DNA from 2 places in the Sphingomonas pollutisoli genome. Region 1 is predicted to be linked to the other one. Evidence: predicted binding sites of a transcription regulator. Region 1 holds the regulator's gene; the other holds the start of a gene.

The links. Region 1 encodes LexA, which represses DNA repair genes until DNA is damaged. Its sites were predicted from a motif close to GTTCCNCNCTTGTTCT; they were not measured.
Region 2: PX554_RS14135 (ATP-dependent helicase) is a predicted target of LexA. The motif match lies at 3,108-3,123, and genes of this name have one in related genera.

Annotation. Positions count from the first base shown of each region.
Region 1 is NZ_JARFNJ010000002.1:99,833-104,666, forward strand. Features, by position in the region: gene PX554_RS03900 (reverse transcriptase domain-containing protein) at 1-786, shown strand, start outside; gene PX554_RS03905 (molybdopterin molybdotransferase MoeA) at 818-2,002, shown strand; gene lexA (transcriptional repressor LexA) at 2,071-2,739, shown strand; partial or broken gene PX554_RS03915 (ComEC/Rec2 family competence protein) at 2,744-4,834, opposite strand, start outside.
Region 2 is NZ_JARFNJ010000006.1:32,369-37,202, reverse strand. Features, by position in the region: gene PX554_RS14145 (SPOR domain-containing protein) at 118-1,128, shown strand; gene PX554_RS14140 (inorganic phosphate transporter) at 1,251-2,897, opposite strand; gene PX554_RS14135 (ATP-dependent helicase) at 3,127-4,834, shown strand, end outside.

The DNA.
Region 1 (4,834 bases):
TTTAAGGACATGCCCCGGCAGCTATGTTCAAACAGCGAATTTCGCGAGAAAATATGTGGAAAGGGTGGCACGTTCGCTAGTTTGATCGAAACGAACGAAAATGATTTCGGCATTCCTCAGGGATCACCGATCTCCGATATGTTAGCAAATATTTATCTTATCGACTTCGATAGCGCATTGAAGGCGTACGTAGATGCCGTTGGCGGCACATTCTTTCGCTATTCTGACGATATAATCATTATTGTTCCCGGCGAAGAAATTGAAGCAATTGCAGCTCGGGACTTTGCTATGAATGAAATCAAGAAACATGGGTCAAAGCTTCTTATTAAAGAAAGCAAAACATCTGTATTGAGATACTTTTCGGTTCCTGGCGGACAAGACTTCAAAAAGATACACGGCGAACAAGGTACAAATGGGCTAGAGTACCTCGGCTTCCGTTACGATGGCAAAGCAGCTTATTTGCGGGATAGCACGATGTCGAGACTTTACCGAAAGGTCACTCGCTCGATCCGCGCAGAGGCGCGTGCATTGGTACGGCGATATCCAGAAAAAGATCAATCATATATAGAAAGCAAGTTTAACGCTGCGAAATTTATGCAGCGCTATGGAAGAGTCGAAGATTTTGACCCGAAAGCCAGCTACGATACTTGGACTTTCTGGACATACGCTAGGCGGGCAATCGAAATATTCGGCCCGTTAGGTAAACCGATCAGCGGCCAGTTGAAAAACTATGGACAAATTGTTCGGACACGAATGACGCATGAAATTGCGCATGCCCTCTCCTAGCGAATAATATATAACTGGCCCGGACCTCAACATGCCACCCCTAGTCTCCGTAGACTCCGCCCTCACCCGCCTCCTCGCGCTCGCAACACCCGTCGCGCCCGAAACCGTCCCGATCCGCGCCGCCGCCGGCCGCTGGGCCGCGTCGGATGTCGCGGCACTCCGCACCCAGCCCTATGCCGATCTCTCGGCGATGGACGGCTATGCGTTGCGCTTCGCCGATCTGCCCGGCCCCTTCACCGTCATCGGCGAGAGCGCGGCCGGCACGCCCTTCGCGGGCAGCGTCGGCGCGCGCGAGGCGGTCCGCATCTTCACCGGCGCGACGATGCCCGCCGGCGCGGACAGCGTGCTGGTGCAGGAGGAGGCCGCGCGCGACGGCGCGATCCTCAGCGTCACCGGCGCCGGCCCCGCTTATGCCGGCCGCAACGTGCGCCGCGCGGGGCTCGATTTCCACGCGGGCGACGTGCTCGTGCCGGCCGGCGCGCGGATCACCCCGGCGCGGATCGCGGTCGCGGCGACCGGTGGGCACGGCGCGCTCCCGGTCCGCCGCCGCGTGCGCGTCGCCACCGTCGCGACCGGCGACGAACTGGTCGCGCCCGGCGCGCCGCTCCCGCCCGGCGCGCTGCCCGAATCGAACGGCGCGATGCTCGCCGCGATGCTCGCCGATCTGCCGGTCGAGGTGATCGATCTCGGCATCCTGCCCGATCGGCTCGACACGATCACCGCCGCCTTCGCTGCCGTCGAGGCCGATATCCTCGTCACCACCGGCGGCGCGTCGGTCGGCGATCATGATCTGGTGCGACCCGCGCTGGAGGCAGCGGGCGGCAACCTCGATTTCTGGCGGATCGCGCTGCGCCCCGGCAAGCCGATGCTGGCCGGGCGGCTGAACGGCGCGGTCGTGCTCGGCCTGCCCGGCAACCCGGTGTCGGCGTTCGTCACCGCGACGCTGTTCCTGCGCCCGCTGATCGCGCACATGAGCGGCGCCGCCGATCCGCAGCCGCGCCGCGCGACCGCGATCCTCGGCGAAGACCTGCCCGCCAACGATCACCGCGCCGATTACCTGCGCGCCGAGACGCGCGGGGGCCGCGTGTACGTCGCCGCGATCCAGGACAGTTCGATGCTGCGCACGCTCGCCCGCGCCGATTGCCTGGTGATCCGCGCGCCGAACGCGCCTCCGGCAAGCGCCGGCGACTCGGTCGAAATCCTGCCGATCGGCTGATGGACACCGCTTGACTTGCATCCTACCGTTCCATATTGGTTCCGCATCTGTTCGGACGGAGGAACGCGATGCTCACTCGCAAGCAGCACGAGCTGATCTGCTTCATCAACGATCGCCTGGAGGAAACCGGCGTGTCGCCCTCGTTCGAGGAGATGAAGGAGGCGCTCGATCTCAAGTCGAAGTCGGGCGTGCATCGGCTCATCAGCGCACTCGAGGAGCGCCAGTTCATCCGCCGTCTGCCCAACCGCGCGCGCGCGCTCGAAGTGCTGCGCATGCCCGAGCGGGTCGCCGCCGCGAAGAAGGCGGCTGTCGCGCCGCCCGCCAACCTCCGCCCGCTGCCCGAGCCCGCCAACGACGTGATCGAGATCCCGCTCCACGGCCGCATCGCCGCCGGCGTGCCGATCGAGGCGTTCGAGGGCCAGTCGATGCTCGCGGTGCCCGCCGCGCTGCTGGGCGGTGGCGAGCATTATGCGCTTGAAGTCGCAGGCGATTCGATGGTCGATGCCGGCATCCTCGATGGCGATTACGCGCTGATCCGCCGCACCGAGACCGCCCGCGACGGCGAGATCGTCGTCGCGTTGATCGAAGACGCCGAGGCGACGCTCAAATATTTCCGCCGCGAGGGCGCGATGGTCCGTCTCGATCCCGCCAACCGCGCCTACGATCCCCAGCGCTACGCCCCCGCGCAGGTCCGTATCCAGGGAAAGCTCGCCGGCCTGCTCCGCCGCTACGACTGACCCGCCACGGGTGACGGTCCTCGCTGTGGCTCACGATAGCGATGTTTCGGGTCGAAAAGGTGATCGCCACTCCACCCGTCTCGGCCAGCGTGGCGGCGTCGAGCTTCAGCCAGCGCGGCGAGCAAGCGCGCGGCAATCGCCGCTCGGAGATGACGATATCGACGCCGGCGCAGAGCGGGACGAGCTGCTCGGACGGAACTAAGTAAGCGCTGCGCGTGGCGAGGATTCGCCAAGCCCCGCGGCGAACGAGGCACAGATCGCGGCTGCACCGCGCGTCAGGCTGCTCGGACATCAGCAGCGGCACCGCATCGACCCCGCCATTCTCGGCGAAGGTCGATGCGGTATAATCGCCGGTCCGATCCCGCAGCACCGCGAGGTTGCCGCCCGCCGTCCGGATCGCCGCGTGCCGCCCGTCCCCGGTGACAAGCAGATCGGGCGCCGGCGTCAGCACCGCCCATGCAGCGCCGATCACCAGCGGCACCGCGCCCAGCCGCCGCCACCGCGTCCGCCACAAGGCGATCCACAGCCCGCCGGCGACCATCAGAGCATAGGCGCCCGCAGGCATCGCCGGTATCGACGCGACCGCCCCCGGCAACCCCGCCACCGAATGCGCGATCCACAGCAGCAGATCGAGCGACCGCGCCGCGACCCACCAGAACGGCCAGCCGGCGCCGACGCAGTCGAACAGCAACGCCAGCGCCTCGAAGGGCATCGTCACGAAGGTCGTCAGCGGAATCGCGACGATATTGGCGACCGATCCATACACGCCCGCGCGGTGGAAATGGAACACCGAGATCGGGATCAGCGCCAGCTCCACCACGACGCCCGTCAGCAGCAACGAGCCAAGCCCGCGCAGCATCGCCCGCCCGCGCCCCTCCTCGTGCGGCCCGAACCAGCGCTTGATCGCCGGATGCTCGTGCAGCGATACGATCGCCGCCACCGCCGCGAACGAAAGCTGGAAGCTCGGCCCCGCGAGCGCCTCGGGATAGAGCGACAGCACCACGAATGCGCCCGCCGCGACCAGCCGCAGCGTGATCGCCTCGCGCCCCATTGCCAGCGCGACCAGCACCAGCAGCGCCGCGACGCACGACCGCACGGTCGGGACTTCGGCGCCGGTGAGCAGCGTATAGCCGATCGCCGCGACCGCGCCCGCCCCCGCCGCGATCAACGGCACGCGCCAGCGTAGCGCGATCCACGGCACCAACGCGAGCAGCCGTCCGACGATCAGCATGACCGCGCCGACCACGGCGGTGATATGCAGCCCGCTCACGGAAAGCAGATGCGCCAGTCCGGAACGCCGCATCGCCTCCGCGTCTTTCTCGGGGATCGCGCCTTGGTCGCCGGTCGCGAGCGCGGCGGCGATCGCGCCGGCGCCGCCGGGCGCGCTCGCCTGAATGTGGCGCGACAAGCGTTGCCGCAGGCCGCCCCCCGCCGCCTCGCCCGGTATCAACACCGCCACGGGGGCGATGCCGCGACCGGTCGCACCGATCCCATCGAACCAGGCCACTCGCGCGAAGTCATAGGCGCCCGGCACCGCCGGCGCCGGCGGCGGGAGCAGCCGCGCGCGCAGCCGTATCGTCGCGCCCACCCCCAGCCCCGTCGGCACGTCCGCGACGGCCAGATTGACGCGCAGGTGCGGCGGCAACACCGGTGCGGTACGATCGCCTTCCGCAAGCACGCGCGACGGCGCCAGCCGCAACCGCACGAGATCGCGCGCCGCGATCGGGTCGACCCGCTCTACCTTCGCCTCGAACCGGGCCAGCACCGGGCCGGCCAGCGGCGCGACGCCGACCGACTCGGCGCGCCACCAGACGAGCAGGACGCCGCACGCGACGAGCATCGCCGCCACCGCGAGCGCTCGCCCGGCGCGTCCACCGTGTCCGATCGCCACGGCCGCGAGCGATACGCCCCCCGCCCCCAGCGCGGCGACGGTCCACGTCAACGGATCGGGAAGTTCCAGCCACAGCGTGACACCCGCGCCGAGCATTACCGGCAGCCACAGCACCAGTTGGTCGCGCTCGGCTTCGAGCCAGCGCTCCAACGCCGCCACCCAAGCGGGCGGCCAGCCGATTTGAAGCGGCGAAGGTCGCGTGCT
Region 2 (4,834 bases), on a different contig from region 1:
GGTTAACGGCCCGCGATCCGCACCTTTTCGGCACGCCGTGCCTAACGAAATCTTTGCCAATCCTGCTTATCCCGGCCTAACCGAAGGTGGTTTGGGGCATGAAATGCGGGTCCGCGAATGAAGACTTTGATTTTGGTCGCCGCCCTTGCGACGGGTGGCATGGCGCTCGCCACTCCGGCGCGCGCCGACGTCAAGGCCGGGGTCGATGCGTGGAGCCGCGGCGATTATCGCAAGGCGATCGACGAATGGCGCCCCGCCGCGATCAAGGGTGACCCCGACGCGCAATTCAATCTCGGCCAGGCGTACAAGCTCGGCCGCGGCGTCCCCGTCGATCTGCCGATGGCGGAAAGCTGGTATCGCAAGGCGGCGATGCAGGGGCATCTTCAGGCCGAGGACAATTACGGGCTGATCCTGTTCGATGAAGGCAAGCGCACCGATGCGGTCCGCTGGCTCGAACGTTCGGCGACGCGCGGCGAGCCGCGCGCGCAGCTCGTGTTCGGCACGATGCTGTTCAACGGCGACAACGTCAGCAAGGATTGGCCCCGCGCCTATGCCTTCATCCTGCGCTCGGCCGCGCAGGGCCAGCCGCGCGCGCCGCAGGTGCAGGCGCAGATGGACCAATATCTCTCGCCCGAGGATCGCCAGAAGGGCATGGTGCTGTCGCGCCAGTATGAGGCGGACGAGAAGCGCCCGCAGCTTCCGCCGGAGATCGCCGGCGCCGGTACGCAGACCGCGATCCGCGGCACCGATCTGCCACCCTCCGCCTATGATCCCGGAGCCCGCCCCGCGCCGCTCGCGGTCACGCCACGCCAGGACGGACCCAAGGCTCCGCCGCATGCTGCCGTACCCGATGCGCCGCGCGGGCGCCCCACGCCGCCGCCGCGCCCGCAACCCGCGCCGACGTTGGCCGGCAACGGCCGCTGGCGCATCCAGCTCGGCGCGTTCCGGGACGAGGGCAACGCGCGTGGCCTGTGGCAATCGGTGCAAGGCCGCCTCCCCGGCCTGCAACCCTATTACGTCAAGAGTGGCGCGGTGACCCGCCTCCAGGCAGGCCCGCTCGCCTCCGGCGCGGCCGCCACCCGCGCGTGCGGCGCCGCGCGGACGAGCTGCGTTCCCGTCGCGCCGTAAGCGGCGTAAATTCCAACACCTACCCGGTCGTGCCGGGCGAAGTCGAAGGACGCGCGCTTCGACACGCCCGGCACGAAGAGGTCAAAGTCTGAAAACGCTGCCCGCAGCGCGCGCTTAGCGGCTCAGCCCGCCGAGGCGCGCACCAGGCCGAGCAGCAGCCAGTACAGCCCGCCCGACAGCAGCATCGCCGCCGGCAGCGTCATCACCCAGGCCAGCACCATGTTGAGGATGGTGCGCGCCTGGAGTCCGCTCCCGCTCGCCACCGAAGCGCCGGCGACGCCGCTCGACAGGATGTGCGTGGTCGAAACCGGCGCCGCGAACAGATCGGCGGTCATGATCGTGAACGCCGCGACGATCTCGGCCGAGGCGCCCATGCCATAGGTCAGGTGCGTCTTGCCGATCTTCTCGCCGACGGTGACGACGATCCGCTTCCACCCGACCATCGTGCCAAGCCCGAGCGCGATCGCGACGATCACCTTCACCCACAGCGGAATGAAGCGCGTGCCCTTCTCGAGATGCTTCTGATACGCGCCGATCGCCTTCAGTTCGTCCGTCGAGAAGATCTTCTCGGAACCCTTGTCCTTGGTGACGAACTGCGCGACGCCCTGCAGCAGATACATGTCGTTGCGCAGATTGGGCGTGGCGGCGGCGGGCACCTTGTCGAGCGAACCATAGCCCGAGATGCGCGCGCTGACATCGTGCGAGAGCGTGTCGATCGCGCCATAGGTCGCGGCGCCGGTAGCCGTCTTGGCCTCCAGCGCGTGCGTCAGCACCGCGCGCGCCGCATCGACATCGGTGCCGATGGTGCCGCCATGCGCGCGAAACGCGGTGGCGGCGGCATTGGCGGAGGCGACGAAGCCGGGCATCTCGCTCGCCGGCATCGTGCGGTTGAGCGCATAAGCAGTCGGCGCGCAGCCGATCAGGATGAGCATGATGAGCCCCATGCCCTTCTGCCCGTCATTGCTGCCGTGGAAGAAGGAGACCGCGGTACAGGTCGCGATCAGCGTCGCGCGGATGCCCTTGGGCGGCGGCGAATCGGTCTTGGGCGCGGCATAGAGCTTGGGATTGCGCAGCACCTGCTTCATCACCAGCAGCAGCACCAGCGATCCGATAAAGCCGATCAGCGGGCTGAACAGCAAAGCCGACAGCACCTTCTGCGCCTGGCTCCAATCCACGCCCGAGGTGCCGTTGCCGCCATGCGACACGATCTGATTGGCGAAGCCGACGCCGAGCACCGAACCGATCAGCGCGTGGCTCGATGAATTGGGCAGCCCGACATACCAGGTCGCCAGGTTCCAGATCACCGCCGCCAACAGCAGCGCGAAGATCATCGCGAAGCCCGCGCTCGATCCGACGTGCAGGATCAGATCGACCGGCAGCAGCGTCACGATCGCATAGGCGACCGCGCCGCTCGACAGCATCACGCCGAGGAAGTTCCAGAACCCCGACCACACCACCGCCACCGGGGCAGGCAGCGAGTGGGTGTAGATCACCGTCGCCACCGCGTTCGCGGTATCATGGAAGCCGTTGACGAACTCGAACCCCAGCGCGATCAGCAGGGCGAGCGCGAGGAACGCGAAGGTCGCGGTCGCCAGCCCCTCGCCCGCCTGCGCGGTGTCGAACAGGATGCTCGCACCCGCATAACCCACCGCGCCGACAATAATCGCGAGGAATATCCAGCGCCCCGCCGGGTGCAAGGGCCGGTCGAGATGCGGCGCGCCGACGGAACGTTCACTCGGATCGAGTGACGCTGTAGTGGATATATCCATAAAGTCGGCGTGGCCCGCTTCTGTTACCATATGATGACAGAAGCGTTCTTCACGAAGCTCTGTCGAAACCAGCGCGTCGATCGCGCCGATGTTGCGGCGCCCCTTAAGCTCGATTTGCCCCGGCGGCAACCGGTGCGGGCGGTCTCGGCCGCGTTTCGTCGCATCGCCCGCGCCGAGGCGCCACGATCAACGATTGCCCTCGGCGCCCCCGTTCCCTACCTGTTCGCCGATGAGTATCCCAGCGTCCACCGCCGAACCCGCCTATCTCAAAGGTCTCAACGCGCCGCAGCGCGATGCCGTGCTCACCACCGAGGGGCCGGTGCTGGTGCTCGCCGGCGCGGGCACCGGCAAGACCGCCGCGCTCACCGCGCGGCTCGGCCATCTGCTCGCGACCAGGCGCGCCTATCCGAGCGAAATCCTCAGCGTCACCTTCACCAACAAGGCCGCGCGCGAGATGCGCGAGCGCGTCGGCCGGCTGGTCGGCGATCTGGTCGAGGGGATGCCGTGGCTCGGCACCTTCCACGCGATCGGCGCGAAGATGCTGCGCCGCCATGCCGAGTTGGTCGGGCTACAGTCGAACTTCACCATCCTCGATACCGACGACCAGCTCCGGCTGCTCAAGCAACTGATCCTCGCCGCCGACATCGACGAGAAGCGCTTCCCCGCGCGCAGCCTCGCTGGCCTGATCGACGAATGGAAGAACAAGGGCCTCGTTCCGCGCGAGATCGACGCGGGCGAGAGCGAGCGCTACGCCAACGGGCGCGGCGGCGAGCTCTACCAGCGCTATCAGGAGCGGCTCGCCGCGCTCAACGCCTGCGATTTCGGCGACCTGCTGCTCCACATGCTGACCATCCTCAAACGCGAGCGCGAGGTGCTCGCCGATTATCAGCGCCGCTTCAAATATATCATGGTCGACGAATATCAGGACACCAACAGCGTCCAATATCTGTGGCTGCGCCTGCTCGCGCAGGAGCGCAAGAACATCTGCTGCGTCGGCGACGACGATCAATCGATCTATTCGTGGCGCGGCGCGCAGGTCGAGAACATCCTCAAGTTCGAAAAGGATTTCCCCGGCGCCAAGGTGATCCGGCTCGAACAGAATTACCGCTCGACCCCGCACATCCTCGCCGCCGCGAGCGGTGTGATCGCCAACAATAGCGGCCGGCTCGGCAAAACCTTGTGGACCGAGGAGGCCCAGGGCGACAAGGTCAAGGTGCTCGGCGTGTGGGACGGCCCCGAGGAAGCGCGCCGCGTCGGCGAGGAGATCGAGGCGGCGCAACGGAACGGCCAGTCGCTCGACAAGATCGCCATCCTCGTGCGCGCGCAGCACCAGACGCGCGAGTTCGAAGACCGCTTCATCGCGATCGGCATGAATTACCGCATCATCGGCGGCTTCCGCTTCTACGAGCGCGCCGAAATTCGCGACGCGCTCGCCTATCTGCGCGTCGTCCACCAGAGCGCCGACGATCTCGCCTTCGAACGCATCGTCAACGTCCCCAAACGCGGCCTGGGCGACAAGGCGGTGCAGAAGCTCCACCTGCTCGCGCGGGCCGAGAACATTCCCTTGAGCGTCGCGGCGGCGCGTATCCTCGACACCGACGAACTGACCGGCGCGGCGCGCAAATCGCTTGGCAATTTCGTGATCGATCTCGCCCGCTGGCGGCGCATGGCGAACGAACTCCCCCATGCCGAACTCGCCCGCCAGATCCTCGACGAAAGCGGCTATACCGGCGCGCTCCAGGCCGAGAAGTCGGTCGAGGCGGCGGGGCGGCTGGAAAACCTCACCGAACTCGTCCGCGCGATGGAGGAATATGAAAGCCTCGGCGCGTTCCTCGAACACGTCAGCCTCGTCATGGACAATGAGGCGCAGGCCGACGAAGCCAAGGTGACGATCATGACGATCCACGCCGCCAAGGGCCTCGAATATGACACCGTCT